Regions from separate parts of the Shewanella sp. 4_MG-2023 genome, predicted to be linked through region 2. Evidence: riboswitches for the same ligand, from Rfam matches in the RefSeq annotation. Region 2 holds a riboswitch; the other holds the start of a gene.
What was found. Region 2 has a riboswitch for lysine ahead of lysC (lysine-sensitive aspartokinase 3). Riboswitches for the same ligand answer to the same signal wherever they lie in the genome.
Positions count from the first base shown of each region.

Region 1 (10,723 bases), on a different contig from region 2:
GCGCTTTTGAGCTAATCACCTCTCGCAGCAGTAATTACATGTTAAATCCAGTTAACATGTCACATTTATTAAACAGTTAACGTTAAAAAAGCCATCATAGTTCACGCTTTTTGTATTACTTCAGATACGATTAAGAAACAATTGATAGATTGTTTGAACAATAAAATATAATAGGAAGTCTAAACACTATGCATAAAACACTTGTTGCTGCAGCTATTGCTGCCACAATCGTCGTAGGTGGATGCTCAATCTCAAATACTGATACAACCCAAGCTGAAAACGTCACTATGATACAAGCAGATAATCCTTTTTTTGCTCCAAGCAGCTTGCAATATCAAACCCCTAATTTTGCTGACATAAAAAATGAGCACTTCTTACCTGCGCTTGAGCAAGGTATCAATGAGCATTACCAGCAAATCTTGGTTATTGCTAACAATCCAGCGCCTGCAACCTTTGAAAATACCATTGTTGCCATGGAAAAAAGCGGTGAACTATTAGGCCGTACATCGAAGGTTTTTTATAATTTAACCGGTTCAACAAGTAACCCTGAGCTACGTAAAATACAGGGCATTATGGCGCCTAAAATGGCAGCCCATTCTGACAACATTAATTTAAATGCTGCACTTTTTAGCCGCATTGAACAGATTTATAACAGCCGTGAAGGCTTAGAAATTAGCCCTGAAGCAAAACGCTTAATTGAAGTTTATCATCAACGTTTTGTTCTAGCGGGCGCTAAACTAACAGAAGCGCAAAAACAGCAAATTCGTGTATTGAATGAAGAGCAGTCAACCTTGACTAACGAATTCTCACAGCGACTAATGCGCTTAAGTAAAGAAATCGCCGTAGTCGTTGAGGATGAGTCAGAGCTTGCGGGTTTATCAGCAACCGCCATTAAATCAGCAGCCATTGATGCCAGTGCAGCAGGCCATGAAGGTAAATACTTACTTAGCATTACCAACACCACTCGTCAGCCTGTATTAGCCCAACTAGACAACCGTCAGTTACGTCAACAAGTATGGCAAGCATCTGCTAACCGCGGTTTAACGGGTGACAATGAAACCGCTTCTTTAGTGGCTCGTTTAGCGCAACTACGTGCCGAAAAAGCCCAATTACTGGGTTATGACAGTTGGGCAGATTACCGCTTAGCGCCACAAATGGCCAAAACCCCAGATGCGGTTTATAAGATGTTTGGCTCAATGGTGCCTGCTGTAGTTGAAAACACCCAAAAAGAAGCCGCAGACATACAAGCAATGATCACCAAAATGGGCGGCGACTTTACCCTTGAACCATGGGATTGGGCTTATTATGCCGAGCGTGTACGTAAAGAAAAATTTGATTTAGATGAGGCATCAATTAAGCCTTATTTTGAATTTAATCGTGTACTGGAAGATGGCGTGTTTTTCACTCTTAAAGAATTGTATGGCGTGACCTTAACACCAAGACCTGATCTGCCTGTTTATCACCCTGATGTAAAAGCGTATGAAATGTTTGATGAAGATGGCAGCAGTATGGCTATCTTTTATGCTGATTACTTTTCTCGTGAAGGTAAACGTGGCGGCGCTTGGATGAACTCGTTTGTGGGTCAGTCTGAGTTATTAAACAACAAGCCTGTGGTAGTTAATGTGATGAACATTAAGAAAGCCCCTGAAGGTCAGCCAACATTTGTGAGCTACAGTGAAGTCACCACCATGTTCCATGAAATGGGCCATGGTACCCACGGTATGTTCTCAAAAGTTACTTACCCATCACTTGCGGGCACCTCAGTATCACGTGACTTTGTAGAGTTCCCATCGACATTTGAAGAAGACTGGGCAGCGCACCCTAAAGTGCTGGCTAACTATGCTAAGCACTATGAAACAGGCGAAGTCATTCCTGAGGCACTACTAGAAAAATTACTTGAGTCTCGCAGCTTTAATCAAGGGTTTGACACCTTAGAGTATATGGCGGCAGCACTAGTTGATTTAGAGTGGCATTCACTTGCTGCTGATGTGCCATTACAAGATGTGGCGAGCTTTGAAGCAAGCGCCCTGAAAAAACACGGTGTTGACATTAAAGCGGTACCACCTCGTTACCGCTCAAGCTATTTTGCTCACGCTTTCCCGGGCGGCTACTCTGCAAGTTATTACGCTTACATGTGGAGTGAAATCCTTGCAGCTGATGCCTTTGCTTACGTACAAACTCAAGGCGGTCTAAACCGTGAAATTGGGATGAAGTATCGCAAAACCATTCGTGAAGTGGGTAACTCAGTACCACCAATGGATGCGTATAAAGCCTTCAGAGGTCAAGAGCCGACGACTGATGCATTACTTGAGCGTCGTGGTTTAAACTAACGCTATTAGAACCTTGTGGCTTAACATCATTTAAGTTTGGTTAAAGCTAATTTTATTTAGCACTTAAACTTAAATCCTAAAAATGCCGCTCATTTGAGCGGCATTTTTTTATCTCAATTTTCACCTAGATCCGAGTACGCTGATTAGCAGTACCTGTTAATCCCTATAATTGCTAACCCTTGCACCCACCATTGGCAGAAACAGTCATTCACTCACAGTGCTAATCGCTGCTTCTCTTCGCTAACAATAACTGCTGCATAAACAAAACATGTGAGCTTAAACCTTTGAGGTTCACTCTAGTGATTCGACTTAGATATTTAGCTTATATATACCACTTTATTATGCAGCCTTGATTTTAAAACATAAAAAATGCCGCTCATCTGAGCGGCATTTTCATACAAGTTAGCTATATCTAAAGTTCGCGATAAGCTTAAATCAAACCGAGTTAGCTTACGCTATTTAGTGATCAACTTCAGTCCAATAACGCTTAATACAAATAGCACACTACAGGTGACCAAGCCCATGGCCACTGACGCGGTAAAACCTAATACACCGTAGCCAATAATACTAATGACCGCCACGATTAACGCATAAGGTAATTGCGTCATTACGTGATCGATATGGTGACAACTCGCCCCCGTTGACGACAAGATAGTGGTATCTGAAATCGGTGAACAATGATCGCCAAATACTGCACCAGATAACACGGCTGCAAGCATAGGTAACATCATAGTGCTATCACTGCCCATCGCCATATCAGCTGCAATTGGCAACATGATACCGAAGGTACCCCAGCTGGTGCCGGTTGCAAATGCGGTTAGGCCTGCTAATAAAAATAATACTGCAGGTAGCATCGCAAATGGAATATTGCCTGTGGCTAAACTGGCCATGTATTTACCGGTTTCAAGGTTGCCAATAACCGTTGAAATCGTCCAAGCAAATAACAAAATATAAATGGCAGGTAGCATTGATTTAGCGCCAAGTTTGATGCCAGTGAACACCATAGGCAGAGCAATTTTTTGCTTCACAGTTAATACTAAGGTGACCGCTAACCCCACCAGTGAACCGTAAAATAGTGACGAGCTCACTTCAGTATTTTCAAATGCTCCTAAAATGCTAAAAGGTAAATCATTAGCTGATAATGCATCAGCGCCTGACGCCACCATGAAATAGAAGGTTGCCGCAACTAACACTAATATAGGTAAGAATAAGCCAATGATTTTACCGGTTTCCGCTTCTGGTAAATCGGCTGTGGCTCCTGGTGGTAAGCCTTTAGATTCGTCGAACAACTCACCCTTTTGGGCATTTTGTTCATGCTTACGCATTGGGCCAATATCTAAACCAAATAACGCCACACACACCAATAATAATAATGCAAAAATGGCATAAAAGTTCATTGGGATCATTTGCAGGAACACACTTAAATGCCCTGTATCAGCAAAGCCATGAGCCGTTAAAATCCCGCCGATCAGGGCGATAATGTACGCCCCCCAGCTTGAAACAGGCGAGATAACACAAATTGGTGCCGCTGTTGAATCCAATAAGTAGGCTAATTTAGCCCGTGAAATGTGGTAACGGTCGGTGATTGGACGTGCAATAGATCCCACCACAATACTGTTAAAGTAGTCATCAATAAACACTACAACACCAAGGAAGATAGTCATCAACTTGGCATCACGTTTATTGCGAATACGTTGATGAGCCCAATCAGCAAAGGCGCGAGCTGAACCACTTACCGTGATTAATGCCGTGATCATGCCCAAAATCACCAAGAAACCTAAAATTTGTAGGTTCCATGAATTGAGCGCGCCATCATCCCAAACTAGACCCGTGACGGTAGTCAGTAAATTTGAGGCTGCAGCGCTAACTGAAAAATCACCGAGTAAAAACACCCCGGTGATAATACCTAAGCCCAATGAAAGTAAGACTCGGCGAGTTAATACTGCGAGCAAAATAGCCACTACTGGTGGCAAAAGCGAGAGAGCCGAATCGGCGTAACTTGTTATCATCATTTCTTATAATTTCTTCGTTGAGTACGAATGGAGAATAACTGATAAGGCAAGTTTACGTTGAATACGTAAACGAAATTCTTTTCAGTAGCACTCCACAGTAATATCAATATCGTTGTCGATATATATTCTTCTACCCTTTCGGATAGAAATTACCATGACAGTGCAGTCCCTTTCGGTAACTGCCCCAATAAATGGTTTTGATAGAATCCATTTACTTCGGCACTAAATCCTTTCCGAATAAGTTATTGGCATCACCCAACTCACCCGTACTGATACTTAATGCACCTCTACTTATGCTAACAACAGAAAGGCTCTGTATATCAACACCCCATCATACAAACATAAGCAGTAGCATCATTGCCAGATAAAACTTGATTATCTTGTGATATATAACATCACAACTAAAACCGCGCACATTGACGCAGCACCAGTGTAACCTTTTATTAGCAAGGGTTCATATTTAACGCAGTGGTAATTTTTGCTCACTGATAGAACAGCACCGCAAATAACAACGCATTAGTATAAATTGGCAGCAACTATCTACGGAACATTAAAAAAGGCTTTTACCTCTCGGTAAAAGCCTTTTAGTGCCGTTTTTTATTAGTGGATATTAACTCACTAAAAAACTAGCGTAAGCCATAATCCTATTATAAAGAGCATTATTTAGGACTCTTATTTAGGGCTCTAATTAAGGGCTCTAATTAAGGACTATAGCAAATTAGTTAGCTCAGGGATCGCTTCAAACAAATCAGCTTCCAGACCATAATCTGCAACCTGGAAAATCGGCGCTTCAGGATCTTTGTTGATTGCCACAATGACTTTAGAGTCTTTCATACCAGCAAGATGCTGAATAGCCCCTGAGATACCTACAGCAATATACAGATCAGGTGCGACAATTTTACCAGTTTGACCTACTTGTAAATCATTCGGTACAAAGCCAGCATCAACAGCTGCGCGCGAAGCACCAACAGCAGCAGTTAATTTATCAGCAAGCGCTTCTAAAATAGCAAAGTTCTCACCACTGCCCATACCGCGGCCGCCGGAAACAATCACCCCAGCACTGCCAAGCTCAGGACGCTCTGATTCAGTTAATGTTTGCGAAACAAATTCTGCCGCTGCTGTGGCAACAAAATCAACCATAACCGCTTCTGCACTGCCGTCATTGGTTGCGGCATCAAAAGCACTGGTTCGTACTGTTAGCACTTTAACCGCATCTAAACTTTGCACTGTCGCTAATGCCGAACCGGCATAAACAGGACGCACGAAGGTATCTGTGCTTACAACTTCAATCACTTCAGAAATTTGCGCCACATCTAATAACGCCGCGACTCGTGGCAGGGTATCTTTACCGACACTGCTAGCCGCAGAAATAATATGTTCGTAATCACCTGCAAGGTTAACCACTAACTGTGAAAGGTTTTCTGCTAGTTGCGCTTGATACACAGCATTATCAGCAACTAATACCTTGCTTACGCCTGTTAATGCTTGCGCTGCGGTAACTGCTGCAGCGCAATCACTACCAGCAACTAACACATGCACATCACCACCAATGGCAACCGCTGCGCTTACTGCTTTAGCGGTATCTAATTTTAAGCTTGCGTTATCATGTTCAGCTAATACTAAAATAGTCATAATTAGATCACCTTCGCTTCATTTTTTAACTTTTCAACTAATTCAGCCACTGAATTCACAATGATGCCAGCTTTACGCTCAGCTGGAGGGGTGACTTTTATAATGGTTTGATGTGCTTTTAAGCTTACGCCTAAATCATCAATTGAAAGTGTCTCTAATGGCTTACGCTTAGCTTTCATAATATTAGGTAATGATGCGTAACGAGGTTCATTTAAACGTAAATCAACCGTAACCACCGCTGGTAATGGCATTTTTATTGTTTGTAAGCCGCCGTCAATCTCACGGGTTACTTCTGCACTGTCTGCCGTTAATGTTAGCTCTGATGCAAACGTTGCTTGAGGCATATTCGTTAATGCAGCTAGCATTTGACCGGTTTGGTTATTGTCGCCATCAATAGATTGCTTACCAAATATCACTAATTCTGCTTGTTCTTTTTCTTGAACCGCTTTTAAAATTTTAGCAATCGATAACGGCACTAACTCGTCATCAGTCAGGACATGAATAGCACGGTCGGCACCAAGCGCCATCGAGGTACGTAATTGTTCTTGAGCATTTTTAGCTCCAATAGTGACCACAACAATTTCCGTAACACTTCCTGCTTCTTTCAATCTTACAGCTTCTTCAACTGCAATTTCACAGAATGGGTTTAACGCCATTTTCAAATTAGCAGTATCAACATTTGTGTTGTCAGCGTTTACTCTGACCTTCACATTTGCATCGACTACGCGCTTTACAGGCACCAATACTTTCATGGGATTTCCTTTTACACCTTCAATGTATGTGGACGGCACATTGGTTTTAACCAATGTAATATGGCTCAACTTTACGGCCTGTTAACGTTAACGTCAACCTAAGTCAAACACTTGTTTATATTTTTTTTGGCTCAATGTGCGTTTAAAAGAACTGACATCTGCACAATTTATATTAAATAAGGTACCTAAAAGGTAGATTAATTAATTTTTATCTACTTATTGATGATTTTATTTGATCCATTCAGATTTAGTTTCTATTATTAATGACTATTCAAGTAAACTTATTTTTTTACTATTAAATATTGTGCTTTATTGACATGCTTAATGGTCAATTAAATTTGACACTCCAATGCTAAATAATTAAGCAATGTAGCGATTTTGATAGGTATTCTTTAATCTCTAAAGCATTACTTGAAAACTTATTATTTAATAACCATTAGGATGCACATTGATATGAGTGACTTTTTAGAAATACTAACCCATGGTCGTCGTTTTAAAGCTGCAGTTAAAGAGTTGTCTGTAGAAGATTTACGTGAGCTTTCAGTAAAGCTTGAAAAAATCATTACAGAAAGAGAAGAAGACGAAAAAGCAGAACAAGAAGCCAATGCAGAAAGAAATGCACGCATTGCTGAAATTCTAGCGCAAATTGAAAACAGTGGTTTATCAATTGAAGACTTAGGTGAAGTATCAATTAAGCCTGCACCAAAAAAACGTGCGCCGCGCCCTGCTAAATACCAAATTGAAGTTGATGGCGAATTAATCCAGTGGACGGGTCAAGGCCGTATGCCAACTGTGTTCAAAAACCAAGTTGATAATGGCAAAACAATGGAAGACTTCTTAATTCCTGGTATGGAATAACACTTGCTGTTTTGACATCCTTCATATAGAAAAAGCTTACTTTGGTAAGCTTTTTTCTTATCTGTATTCTATTCCCACCTGCTAGCAAGCATTGTAAACTATACTACATTCACCTCTTTTGAATTAGGCTTTACTATGAACGTTTCTCGTCCTGTTTTTTCTTTAGCTATAAGCTCAGCAATATTATTATCTGGTTGTGCTAGTGAATACACTTTTAATAGTAACCTAGACGCTAAGGCAATTGATGACTATTTCAAACCTGGAAATGTGGTTCTATATAAAGAGAACCAACGCCCTAAAGGGTCATTTGAGGTGTTAGGCCTAGTTGAAGGTGAATCATGCCAACAAACTGCTGATGGGGTTCCTGCAAGCATTGCAGATGCGAGAACCGATGCACGAAAACAGGCGGTCGAGCTAGGTGCCAATGGGCTAATGATCAAAAAATGCCTATTAACAGAACAACAGGTCGACAGCTGCTACAGCCAAGCAATTTGTGTCGGCCAAGCAATTAAAACCGCTACTGAGCAGTAGATACTTGTTAATAATTTAGTATTAGAGCAACCGACTATTAATGGCTAATGGTCAAAGAAATTAAACCATCAGGCTAAGTGTCTAAGTCATTTTATTTATGCTGTTATCCGAAGCATTTTAAAGACGTTAACACCCGCTTTGCTTAAAACCTTACATTGGCTAATGGCTCTTTAGTATTAAATTAACAAAGCATTGAACATTTATTAGGTTCAATGCTTGATTATGCCCCCTCTTAATTTATTAGTAACAACACTTGACGGTTTCTTAGACATGAAAACAGATCCTAACGCGCAAAACTTTAGTTCTCAAATAGAGGCCGTCGGGTATTGTCGTACCCCTTACAAACAAAAGTTTGGTATCCCAAGACAACCAGGGTTGGTAAATATTAAAGGTGTTATTGAATTAGCCCCTCAAGTCAATAACCTTGATGCGGTTAGAGGTATTGAACAATATTCACACTTATGGCTGCTTTTTTGTTTTCATGAAAACCTACAGCAAGGTTGGAAAAATACCGTCAGACCACCAAGATTAGGTGGCAATGAAAAGTTAGGCGTATTTGCCACCCGCTCTACATTCAGACCTAATGGTATTGGCCAGTCAGTGGTTAAATTGCATAAGGTTATTCAGAAAAATGGCAAAGTTTGTCTTGAAATATCCGGCATGGATTTATTAGATGGTACCCCCATTATTGATATAAAACCTTATATTCCATTTTCTGACTCAATAGAAAGTGCGACAGGTGGCATCGCTCAAGATGCGCCAAAATTAATTGATGTACAATTTTCAAGCTTGGCAAAAGCGCAAATTGACGCCCACTCATCTAAGCTCAATAACAGTGATTTAATTCAACTTATTACTGACGTGTTAGCTCAAGACCCTCGACCTGCTTATAAAAAAGCCAAAGCAGATCCAAAATTATATCAAGTGGCCTTATATGATATTGATATTTTTTGGACCGTCACTGAGCAGCAGATTAATGTTATTGAAATTAAACCCACCAGCGTTGGTCAAAACTAATATGAAGTCTGATTTGAACAGCACCCTTGATACAAACAAAAGTCCTGATTATCAAACTCAGCATAAAAAACGTTTATCTTGGATGCCGTGGTTGTATTTTTCCTTAAAAGACAAACAATTTACCTGGGCTAAACCCTGGCAAGATGAAGTTCAGCAACAATTTGAGCAGCTTGAAACCATTAAGTTTGGTCAGCAGTGTTTTATCGCCCCCGAAGCCAATGTGTTTGCAGAGCCTGGGCGCAATATAACTATGGGAAATCAATGCATGATTGCCGCCGAGGTGTTTTTACATGGGCCGATAACCCTAGGCAATGAAGTGGCCATTAATCATGGCTGCTCTTTTGATGGCGGTCGCTGCGGCATCACCATTGGTGATAAAACCCGTATCGCCAATAACGTCACGATTTATGCTTTTAACCATGGCATGTCAGCAGAGCAAGATATCTATCAACAACCCAGTCAATCAAAGGGTATTGTCATTGGCCGTGATGTATGGATTGGCGCCCAAGCTGGCATTGTTGATGGGGTTACTATTGGCAACCAAGCCATTGTTGGCATGGGTAGTATTGTGACCAAAGATGTTCCCGAATTTGCGATTGTTGCCGGTAACCCTGCCAAAATCATTGGCGACCGACGCGATAAATAGTTGCTTTAATTTATCGCCCATATCATTTTGCCATAGCCCTATGGCTATCTTTGTCAGGTATCGCTTAATTATCTGGTGACTTCATCGTTACAGGTGATAAAATGTCGCACATTAATAGCTACTAAGTGGACATTGGGAATGCGAGTTAGCAAGTACCTGCTTTCAACACAAAAAGAAACACCTGCAAATGCAGAAGTCATCAGCCATCAATTGATGTTACGTGCCGGCTTTATCCGTCGTAATGCATCAGGCCTTTATTCATGGTTACCGAGTGGTTTACGTGTATTACGTAAAGTCGAAGCCATTGTTCGTGAAGAAATGAACAAAGTCGGTTCTATTGAAATTTTGATGCCCCTAGTACAGCCGGCCGATCTTTGGGTTGAAACAGGACGTTGGGAAAAATTTGGTCCTGAATTGCTCCGCTTCCAAGATCGTCATAACCGCGACTTCGTTTTAGGCCCAACCCATGAAGAAGTGATTACTGATTTAGTCCGTAAAGAAGTGAGCTCTTATAAGCAATTACCACTGACATTATATCAAGTACAAACAAAATTCCGTGATGAAGTCCGTCCTCGTTTTGGCGTGATGCGTGCACGTGAATTTTTGATGAAAGATGCCTATTCTTTCCATTTAACCCAAGAGTGCATGGATAAGACTTATGCAGACATGCATCAAGCATACTGCAACATCTTTAATCGTATGGGTCTTGCTTTCCGTCCTGTTATTGCTGACACGGGTTCAATTGGTGGTAGTACCTCACATGAGTTCCATGTTCTTGCTAACAGTGGTGAAGACTTGATCGCTTATTCAACTGAAAGTGATTATGCCGCAAACATTGAAAAAGCAGAAACTGCAGCACCAACTGGCACATTAGCCGCACCAACACAGGAAATGACTGTCGTTGATACGCCAAATGCCAAAACCATTGCTGAATTAGTCGAGCAG
Region 1 is NZ_JAUORL010000037.1:4,542-15,264, reverse strand. Features, by position in the region: gene Q4546_RS16760 (M3 family metallopeptidase) at 189-2,330, shown strand; gene Q4546_RS16755 (Na+/H+ antiporter NhaC family protein) at 2,786-4,342, opposite strand; lysine riboswitch at 4,420-4,640, opposite strand; gene Q4546_RS16750 (electron transfer flavoprotein subunit alpha/FixB family protein) at 5,051-5,974, opposite strand; gene Q4546_RS16745 (electron transfer flavoprotein subunit beta/FixA family protein) at 5,977-6,726, opposite strand; gene Q4546_RS16740 (H-NS family nucleoid-associated regulatory protein) at 7,180-7,584, shown strand; gene rcsF (Rcs stress response system protein RcsF) at 7,720-8,115, shown strand; gene tsaA (tRNA (N6-threonylcarbamoyladenosine(37)-N6)-methyltransferase TrmO) at 8,386-9,132, shown strand; gene Q4546_RS16725 (DapH/DapD/GlmU-related protein) at 9,134-9,778, shown strand; gene Q4546_RS16720 (proline--tRNA ligase) at 9,917-10,723, shown strand, end outside.
Region 1: it holds a riboswitch for lysine, as region 2 does, so the genes downstream of both, Q4546_RS16755 (Na+/H+ antiporter NhaC family protein) here and lysC (lysine-sensitive aspartokinase 3) in region 2, are expected to answer to the same signal.

Region 2 (10,723 bases):
CGATGGCCAGCGTAACAGCAAGGACATAGAACGACAAACCCCTGAAGTGGCCCCAGTTAAACAACAAAAATTCAGTTTTGTTGGCTTAGCCTCTCTAGGTTTTAAGTTACTTAAAAGCGCCAAAGTGATTAAAGCCATGCTCGCTGCAGCCAGTGTGGCGGCCTACTCTTGGCTATTTTCAATTGAGTTTGCATTAGCCTTGATTGCCTGTTTGGTTATCCATGAATATGGTCATATCAAAGCAATGAAACACTTTGGCATGAAAACCAAAGGGATTTATTTGATCCCATTTATGGGCGGCCTTGCTGTTAGTGACGAGCGTATTAATACCCGTTGGCAGAACGTGGTGATCTCTATTATGGGGCCGACTTTTGGCCTGTTTATGTCCATCGGCTGTATGCTGGCTTATTGGCTGACGGGTAATATCTTTTTTGCCGGACTGGCCAGCTTTAACGCCCTATTAAACCTCTTTAATTTATTGCCGATACTGCCTTTAGATGGTGGTCATATTTTAAAAAGTATCACCTTTTCGATGAATAGCATGGTGGGTCTAATCGCCTGTATCGCAGGCGCAGCCGCTGGGGTATTCATTAGCTACAGCCTTGGACTGGCATTACTGGGCTTCTTATTATTAATTGGCAGTCTTGAGATTGTATTTGAATGGAAAAGCCGTCATCAAAGTCATTTATTGCCCCTTGACCGTTATGGGCAAATCTTCTCGACCTTGTGGTACTTCATTACGGTTGGCTTACTGATTGCTATTATTTGGTATTTTGCTGCATCTGGCGATGAAATGCTGTCGATGCCATTAGAAATATTAAGAAGCTAGTCAAATAAATAGCAGTGCTTAACATCAACTAAGCTAGCAAGAACTAAGCCTGAGAGAACTAAGTCCGTAAAAACTAAGTCCGTAAAAACTAGCTACGGGCTTAACTTGCTGAAAAAACGAAATTAACTTATCTATTTAGCTTATGGAATTTCAAATACCTTAGTCATGACTTTATACAGCTCAGTGCCTTGATGGACTGAAGCTGAAGCAAAATGCAGCACTGGCACGCAATCTATCGGCAAACTCACCGAAGTGACGGCATTATCACTGCCGTACTGATCTAACCTTAATAAGGTCACTAAAGGCTCGCCAGCAGCTAACGGCTCACCAACCGCTGCGCAGTATTCCACTAAACCCGCTTTAGGGGCATGAAACTTTTTATAATCCTTTAAGTAACAGCCCCAGCGTTTCATGCTGGCAGGAGCAACATGCTCTTTGATCACTCCCCGATGGCTCAAATAGGCCAAAATACCTAGGGCATCATTTTTAGCATCTGCCATATCAATACGTTCTTGGCTTGCTAGCTCTAAGGTAAAAGCCGCCACAGGCACATCGAATATGCGCCCTTTTAACGCTGCATATTCAGTTAATTGCCACCATGGACAAAAAACCGCTTCATCCATGGCGCCGCCAAATTCATTGGGGATAATTAACGATAAGGGGATCGAGAAAAACGCGGCTGCGGCTGCATCATACTCAGGGCAATAAAGGTGCTTTGCAGATTTAGGCCCGGTATGTAAATCAAGCACGATATCAGCGCCATGGGCCATATGTTGTAATGTCACCGCTAAGCGATGCCCGGTACTAATACCCCAAGGGTTGGCTAAACGTTGCTGGCAATTATTGACTAAGGTTTGCCTAAAAGCACTAAACAAGTCCTTGTCGGCAAAGTGTTGATGCTCAGTGAACCAGCTCGCAATATCAAGTGACTGATCATAATACTCTCGGTTCCAATTCACCCCAGTGATAGGATCAAATCGCCCTAAGGTAAACTCGCCACTTTTTTGATTAATGCCTAAAGGGTTGGCTAATGGCACGCAGTGAATATCGCCTAATACAGTGTAGTCTTGCAGTAAAGTCATCAGCTGATGTATCACCGCATTACCCTGCACTTCAGCCCCATGAACATTGGCCTGAATATAAACACTGGGCGCGGCGTCATCTGAGCCTTTAAAGCTAAACAGTGGCGCCGTTAAAGCTTGGCCTGTGGCAAGCTCTCCCACTTCAACCCGAGACATGGTGGCTGAATAATCGTTAGCCTGTTCTGTAATTGAATTCACTGATGTCATACCTGCCACGTTAGCAATTATTCAAATAAGTTTTGGTGCAGAGAGTTAACCACATCTGCGGCTTCAGATTCAGCGACGAGAACACATAAGTTATGTGGGCTAGCCCCTTGGCAAATCATGCGCACATTATGCTGTTCAAGTACCCCAAAAACTCGGCTGCAAATACCTGCTGTTGACGCTATTTGATTACCAATAATCGCCACTAAAGCTAATTTATCTTCCACTCTTACACGGCAATTTTGTGATAGTTCTTGCAGTAATGACTCGCTTAATAACCCCTGCCCGCTGGAGTCAGAACCGGTTTTATCAAGCGTTAGTGACACATTAACTTCTGAGGTGGTAATCAAATCAACTGAAATTTTATGCTTAGCAAGCGTGGCAAAGGTGTGCGCTAAAAAGCCCTGAGCATGGAGCATTTGTAAGCTATGCAGGTTTAATAAAGTTTGATCGCGTCTTAGAGCCACAGCTCGATAAACCGGGGCATCTTCTACTTGATGACGGATCCAAGTTCCACCTTGTTCAGGTGCTTTACTGGAACCAACAAACACCTGAATTTGTTGACGCACGGCCGGTAAAATCGTCGCAGGGTGTAATACTTTAGCGCCAAAGGTAGCCATCTCAGCCGCTTCATTAAAGCTAATTTCAGGGATAGGTCTCGCATTAGGCGCTAAACGTGGGTCAGTGGTATAAATTCCCGCCACATCGGTCCAAATCTCTACCGCATCAGCTTTTAACGCTTCTGCTAATAACGCAGCTGAATAATCACTGCCGCCGCGGCCTAAGGTGGTGGTGTTGCCTGCTTCATCTGCGCCAATAAATCCTTGAGTCACGATAACTTGCTGAGCGAGTAACGGCTGTAAATGCTCAGCGGCTAACATCGATATTAGCTCAATTTGCGGCTCTGCTTTGCCGAAGTGACTGTCAGTTCTTAATACTTGGCGCACATCAAATGAACTTGATGGCGTGCCTTTTTGGCGAATAACCGCAGAGAACAATAATGATGAACATTGCTCACCCATGGATAACAGCTCATCAATGATGGCTTTGCTTCTATCGAGCACTAACTTATCACTAAGCACTGCCATTCTGCTTAATAGCTTATCAATCGTAGCAGCTACATCTTGTGGACGCGCCAGCTTATCAACAATGTCATATTGAATTTTAGCAATTTGAGTGACTAAACTTAAGCGGCGTTGGTCGTTCACATTGGCTTGAGTTAACTCAACCAGTAAATTAGTGACACCGCTAGAAGCACTAACAACAACGACGCGGGTATTGGCATTGGCTAAAATAATGTCCGCACAGCGGTTCATGGCGTCAAAATCAGCAACTGAGGTGCCACCGAACTTAGCAACAACTAAACTCATGCTGATACCTCCACGACATTCGCAGACGAACTTTTACTAGACAAAGTTTTAGTAGACAAAGTTTTAGCAGACAAACTTTGACTAAACATACTTTCAGTAGACATGGACTGAGTAGACATAAACTGAGTACACAGTATTGGAACAACTTGAAATTTAATACGTAAAAACATGATTACACTCCGAACTTACTTCGTTCGAAGAGCCTGGTGCAGTGATAACGCACCCTTAAAGAAGGGAAACAGCAATCTTTCACCAGAAGCTCTCCACCAAAAAATAGGTGACAATCGCTAGGATTCAACCTAAACGACCGATACCGAATGCCAACCAAACATACCAGTACCTCGGCGCTAATCTCCCTCATAAGCTGTCATAGGAATTGGTTTTCCTCGAACTTACTACCTAGCTAACGCTCCTCTTCTGTTTCTTCCCACAGGAAGAGCATGAAAATACCAATAAATAACAACTCAAGTCAATTGGGATATGCCATAAAATCGTCAAATAACACAATACGTAAATAGAGACACTGAGCTCAAAATAGTATCATGTAAGCTGTTATTTATAATTTGAAACAAAAAAGTGATATAAAACAATAGTGATTAAAAAATAAAAAGTAATAACCTCAATGTAAATTCGAGGTTATTGAGTTAAAACCTTCAACTAAACTGCACAATTAAGCTTCAATATTAACAATCAAGTTTCAACAGTATATAAATAGCCATTGCCCTAATAAAAATATAAAAATAACAATAAAAAAAGGCACTTAACTAAGTACCTATAGAAGGAGTTACTGATATTAAACATCCTCGATAACTGATACAAATGTCACTTAATCGCCGATCATGTTATTCATCGTGCAAATCAGGTAATTCATTAACTAAAACCGTTCGTGGGCCAAACTCGCCAATTAACACTTCCTTGTCAGGTGCTTCACCACAGGCAAGTAATGACAACACCCCATTATCAACATAGTAAATAGCGAGCTGTTTAAACTCTCGGCCTAACGCTAACGCTTGGTCTTTTTCTATAAAGACTGCCCAACTTTTTTCCATATGAGATAAGTCTGGCGCCGCGCCAATTAAGCAACGATAGGGGCTATTAAATTGCTGAATTTTCCGTTGAAGTCGCCTATCTAACAAACGGTTTTGACACGGATTCAATTGGCTGCCTAAGGGATTATGGGCGGTGACAATGGCGAAGGGGACAGCGTAAGAAAGGCGCTGAGTAAGTAGAAATTGGGTCCCTTGATACTTAAACCAAAGGTTATCTATTGAATTATTCATCATTTATTTTTCTCAATTAAGACCAATTCAGTGTAGCAAACCAAGACTTGGACCAACACCCTGTGTGATGTAAGTCACAAGAACAATAATTATATTTGACTTAAAAATCATAAGCTTACACCAAAAAGCATTTTTGTAACAAATCTTCCCCGTAAATTTGTTAACATTTCATTTGTTAACAAATGCCTAAAACGAGTACAATATCTCACACTAGCTAGATTTTGCTACATAACGCTAAGTTGTGACACAAGCGACTACATTTACTGAAATTAAATCTTGGTAAAGTGTTCAAGCTTTTAAAATGTGTTCTACATTTTAAAAGACTGAATATAAATGTAGGACAAAATTAGGTTGCGAAGGAACTTTAATCAGCAATTTAATCTCTTAGTTTATATGAATCATCGGTTTTACAGATATTTTGACAGGTTGTGAGCTTACTCAAGCTCAGCATACGATCTGAATATTGATTTTTTATGATCAAAATTTACGTCACGTATAACTCTTTTATAGAAGTGCGATAAATATTAGTGCCTTAAACTGGTTTATATAATGTAGTTAGTCATGAAGCGTGTTTTGTTCAGGGCAGACATAGATAAACACCTATCGTGAATTTATAAATTATCGGCGTTTTCTTAGCTATATAACGCCACAGCCCTAGTGCAACATGACTAGAATCGAATTGTTTTTAATTTAGGTAAATGACATGCAAAACCCACACATTCTTATTGTTGAAGATGAAGCTGTAACCCGTAATACTCTACGTAGTATTTTTGAAGCCGAAGGGTATGTAGTAACTGAAGCAAACGATGGCGCAGAAATGCATAAAGCCATGCAGGATAATAAGATTAATCTTGTTGTTATGGATATCAACCTTCCTGGTAAAAACGGTTTATTATTAGCCCGTGAACTTCGTGAAATTAATAACATTGGCCTTATTTTCCTTACTGGCCGTGATAACGAAGTTGATAAGATCCTTGGTTTAGAAATTGGCGCTGATGACTACATCACTAAGCCATTTAACCCACGTGAATTAACTATCCGTGCTCGTAACCTATTAACTCGTGTAAACAGCGCTGGCGCTGAAACCGAAGAAAAAGGTTCAGTTGAGTTTTACCGTTTCAACGGTTGGAGCTTAGAAATCAACAGCCGTTCTTTAGTTAGCCCACAAGGTGAGTCTTACAAATTACCTCGCAGTGAATTCCGTGCGATGCTTCACTTTGTAGAAAACCCAGGCAAAATCTTAACTCGTGCAGACTTGTTAATGAAAATGACTGGCCGTGAGCTTAAGCCACATGACCGTACTGTTGACGTGACTATCCGTCGTATCCGTAAGCACTTCGAAAGTTTACCAGACACGCCAGAAATCATCGCAACTATCCACGGTGAAGGTTACCGTTTTTGTGGTAACTTAGAAGATTAATTTCGTCTGCAATTAATGTGCTTATTTGATTAAGCTCATTGGGTAGCAAATGAAAATAAAAGCCAAGTCAGTGACTTGGCTTTTTTATGGGCTATTAAAAATGAACTATCCCTCATGGACGATAACAAGTGATCTATAACTAATGGGCTATTATTGCCAACCCATTACCTATTACCCATTTGCTATAAACAGCGCTACTTAAGCTCGCGTTCTAAAAAGGCAGCTAAGGATTTATACAAATGATTCCTCACCTTTTCACCGCGCATAGAATGCTTTGAGCCAGGGTAGTCTATCATTTGAAATAACTTGCCTTCATCTTGCAGCGCTTTATATACGCGGGTGCTATTTTCAAACAACACATTATCGTCAGCCATACCGTGATACATCAGCAAACCAGACTGATAATTTTCCACATAAGGGGTAATGCTGCTGGCATCGTAACCCTGTTTATTCTTAGCAGGGTGACCCATATAGCGCTCGGTATAATGGGTGTCATACAAACGCCAATCGGTCACGGGCGCACCTGAAATTGCCGCTTTGAAATAATCAGGGGCTTTAAACTGGCTCATTAACGCCATATAGCCGCCATAACTATGACCATAAATAGCGATATTATCGCCATCAATAAATGGCAGACTTCTTAAGTAATCTACGCCCACTTTTTGATCGTTAACTTCTGCATCACCCATATTCTGGTAAATAACGTATTCAAACTTAGTACCACGATGGGCTGAGCCGCGGTTGTCTAATTGAAATACAGCAAAGCCTTGTTGTAATAGATATTGGGTAAAGTAATCCGCTTCACTCCAGCTATTAACCACTAATTGCGCATGTGGCCCACCGTATACTCGAACAACTACTGGGTATTTTTTGCTGGCATCAAAATCAGTGGGTTTAAATAATCGGTACTGCAGATTTTGGCCATCTTCAGCCTTTAATTGGCCAAAATCTGGTATTTGCCATAAACCCGCAACGTCATACAAAGGATGGGTTTGGTTAATTTCATTTTGTTCTACCCACATTAAATGCTCGCCAGTGTCATTGTGCAAACTCACCTGTGGCGGCTGAATTAAACTATTGAAGTAATCTAAATAAATTGGTTTTTTATCAGCAAAGACTGCTGAGTGCATCCCGGCTTTAGTTGATAGTTTTTCAATCTTGTCACTGGTTAATGACACTCTATATAAATGGCGTTCAACAACTGTGTCTTTTCGGCCTGAAAAATACACCCAGCCCGCCTGCTCATCCACAAACTCAAGATCATCAACCGCCCACAGCCCTGTGGTTAATTGCTTTATTTGTTTACCCGACAGGTCAAATAAATAAAGGTGCTTAAAACCATCACGCTCTGAGGCCCAAATAAACGCTTGTTGTTGCTTTAAGAAATGTAAGTCATCGTTAAGGTTTACCCATGCTTGGCTGCGCTCTTTGACAACCGTGTTAGCTTTAACGTCTGAACCAGGTTTTGAACCAAGGTTAATGATGCGTAAGTCCAATGCCTGCTGATCGCGGCTTTGCCATTGAAATGATAACTGCTTGCTATCTGGCAGCCATTTTACTCGCGGTAAATACATATCCTTCTCTTTACCTAAATCAATCCACTGCACTGCTTTACTCGCCAGCTCAATCACGCCAAGTTCAATCTCAACATTGGCTTTACCCGCATAAGGATAACGCTGCTCAGTCAGTTTTATACCGTCAGCATAAATCTCATTACGGGTGACTAATTCAACACCTGACTCATCAATACGAGTAAAGGCGATAGCTGATTCATCTGGCGACCACCAGTAACCTGTCATTCGGCCCATTTCTTCTTGGGCGACAAACTCTGCCATGCCGTTTTTAATCGGCCCTTTACCATCAAACGTCAGCTGAGTTAGCTTTTCTGTTGCCAGCTCCAGTACAAAAATATTTTGCTCGCGCACAAATGACACATAACGGCCTTTAGGGGACAAACGCGCATCAGTGACAAAGCCTTCACCGGTATTTAATGCCTGCGCCTTTTGATCCGCCAAGGTATAAAAATACAGCTTGCCTGCAGCTGGAATTAATAACGCTTGGCCATCATCAGCCCAAAAGTACTCCATGATCCCTTGACCATAAATACGTTGACGTTCGCGGCGGGCTTTTTCTTCATCAGATAATTCGCCCCCAGCCAGCTTATCGGCATTAAGCAACATACTGCGCTTTGCAGTGCTGATATCCATTTGCCATAAGTCATAAAAATGCTGGTTATCTTCACGGCTAGCAAGATACGTCACTCGGCTACCATCGGGAGACAGTTTTAATCCCCGAGGGCTAGCGCCGGCCAAGGCTGGTGATGCATGAATTCTTTCTATGGTCAGTGGAGTGGTATTGCCGGATATTTTCATGGTAGAGGCCATTGCATGATCTGAAATAAGAGCGCCAGTAAACACTAGCGGAATTGCCGACAGCATCAACGCCGCGGTCGATTTCCATTTTTTAGTCATTATCAATCCTTGGGAAGCCATAAATTTATATTTATCGTTATTATTATTTTCGCTGCCAATATTAATTTAACCAAAAATCAACTGAAAGCATTATTTACCAGCGAGTTTATAACAAATCTACTGCAAGTCATATATTGCTCATCTTTTTCACGCTGTAATATGGACAAATCTGAGGTATTATCCTTGATAATAAAATAAAACATTAACCACTGGTTACCGACCTTAACCTCTACTGTCTTAGGAACAAGCATGCAAACTTTGACACAAACCCTGACCAACCAAGCAGTATCAGCTTCGCTTTCACAATTAGTACTTAGCCTTGCCGATTGCTCAAAAGCAATTAGTAAAGCAGTGCAACATGGTGCATTAGCTGGTGTTTTGGGCGCTACTGAACAAGAAAATGTTCAAGGCGAAACCCAAAAGAAACTCGACGTGATTACCAATGACATGCTCAAAGATGCACTTAAAGCTGAAGGCAATGTTCGCGGTCTTGCATCTGAAGAAGAAGATTATGTTGTTGAAGTCAATCAAGACGGCGAATACTTAGTTTGTTTTGATCCTCTAGACGGTTCATCAAATATCGATATCAACTCACTGGTAGGGACGATTTTCTCAGTGCTACCTGCTGGCGAAGGCGAGTTTAACGAGCAAAGCTTTTTACAAAGTGGCCGCAAACAAGTTGCCGCAGGTTATGTGCTTTACGGCCCATCAACCATGATGGCGCTCACCACAGGTCAAGGTACTCAACTTTATACCTTAGATCCTGACACTAACGAGTTCCTGCTCACCACAGCAGAAGTGAGTATCAGTAAAGATACCGCTGAATTTGCGATCAATATGTCCAATCAGCGCTTTTGGGAAGCACCAATGCAAACTTACATTGCTGACTTAGTATTAGGCACTATTGGGCCCCGTGAAAAGTCATTCAATATGCGCTGGATTGCTGCAATGGTGGGTGATGTTCACCGCGTATTATGTCGTGGCGGTATCTTTGCTTACCCAACCGATAATAAGAACCCTGAAAAGCCGTACAAGCTGCGTTTAATGTATGAAGCCAACCCTATGGCTTTATTGGTTGAACAAGCCGGTGGTAAAGCATCTACAGGCTATGGTGATATCCTAGATATCGAACCAACAGCTATCCATCAACGTGTTGCTGTTATTCTTGGTAGCGCCAACGAAGTGGATACTTGCTTAAGCTACCATGATGTTGATTACAGCCAAGAGCCGACAATTGATTAATTGCGCTTTTAGCTACTATTAAAAAACCGCCTGCTGGCGGTTTTTTTGATCTTGCTAGCTATTAGTGATTAGTAATGATTGAGCTAATAGATAACTAAGTTTTAAAAACAACATGGCCTGCAATTGCAGGCTATGTAATGTTAGCGCTTTAGCTACGATTAAATAGCGAGCTTATGCCTCAGCATTAAGCTGATGTGGTTTTTCCGTTTGATCCACTATGGTTAATACCGCAGTATCACCCACTACGTTACAAGATGTCAGTACCATATCAATAATACGATCAAGTGCTGCCACAATGGCAAAGGCTTCGACTGGTAAACCTAATTGGTAGATAAGCACACCAATCATCACCATGCCGCCGCCGGGTACGCCACCAGCGCCCACTGACAATAAAAACACACTAAATAACAATGCTGGAATTTGCTCTGCTGTAATTGGCATACCAAAAGCATTGGCCACAAAGAAAATCGCGATAGTAATGTAAATTGACACTCCGCCCATGTTCATCGTTGCCCCGAGTGGCACCCCGAATCCAGCGACAGCGCGGCTAACAGCTAACTTATCGGTTAAGGTACGCATGGTCACAGGGATGGTCGCATTTGAACTGGCGGTAGAAAGCGAGAATAAAATCTGCTCTTTGGTTTTTTCACGAAAGCTCGAGGCTGATACCGGGGTGAAAATCGACACTGCTGTAGGGTAAACCACAAAAATCCATAACAACAGCAATGCTAAGATGATAACCAGGTATTCAACCACGCTGACAAAAATAGCCGGCTCAAGGGTTGCCGCTAATTTAAACATCAAGGCAAACACACCAATTGGCGC
Region 2 is NZ_JAUORL010000029.1:40,050-50,772, forward strand. Features, by position in the region: gene Q4546_RS15075 (site-2 protease family protein) at 1-829, shown strand, start outside; gene Q4546_RS15080 (succinylglutamate desuccinylase/aspartoacylase family protein) at 970-2,118, opposite strand; gene lysC (lysine-sensitive aspartokinase 3) at 2,136-3,485, opposite strand; lysine riboswitch at 3,734-3,910, opposite strand; gene Q4546_RS15090 (DUF3293 domain-containing protein) at 4,328-4,765, opposite strand; gene arcA (two-component system response regulator ArcA) at 5,469-6,185, shown strand; gene Q4546_RS15100 (S9 family peptidase) at 6,380-8,656, opposite strand; gene Q4546_RS15105 (class 1 fructose-bisphosphatase) at 8,906-9,898, shown strand; gene Q4546_RS15110 (dicarboxylate/amino acid:cation symporter) at 10,070-10,723, opposite strand, start outside.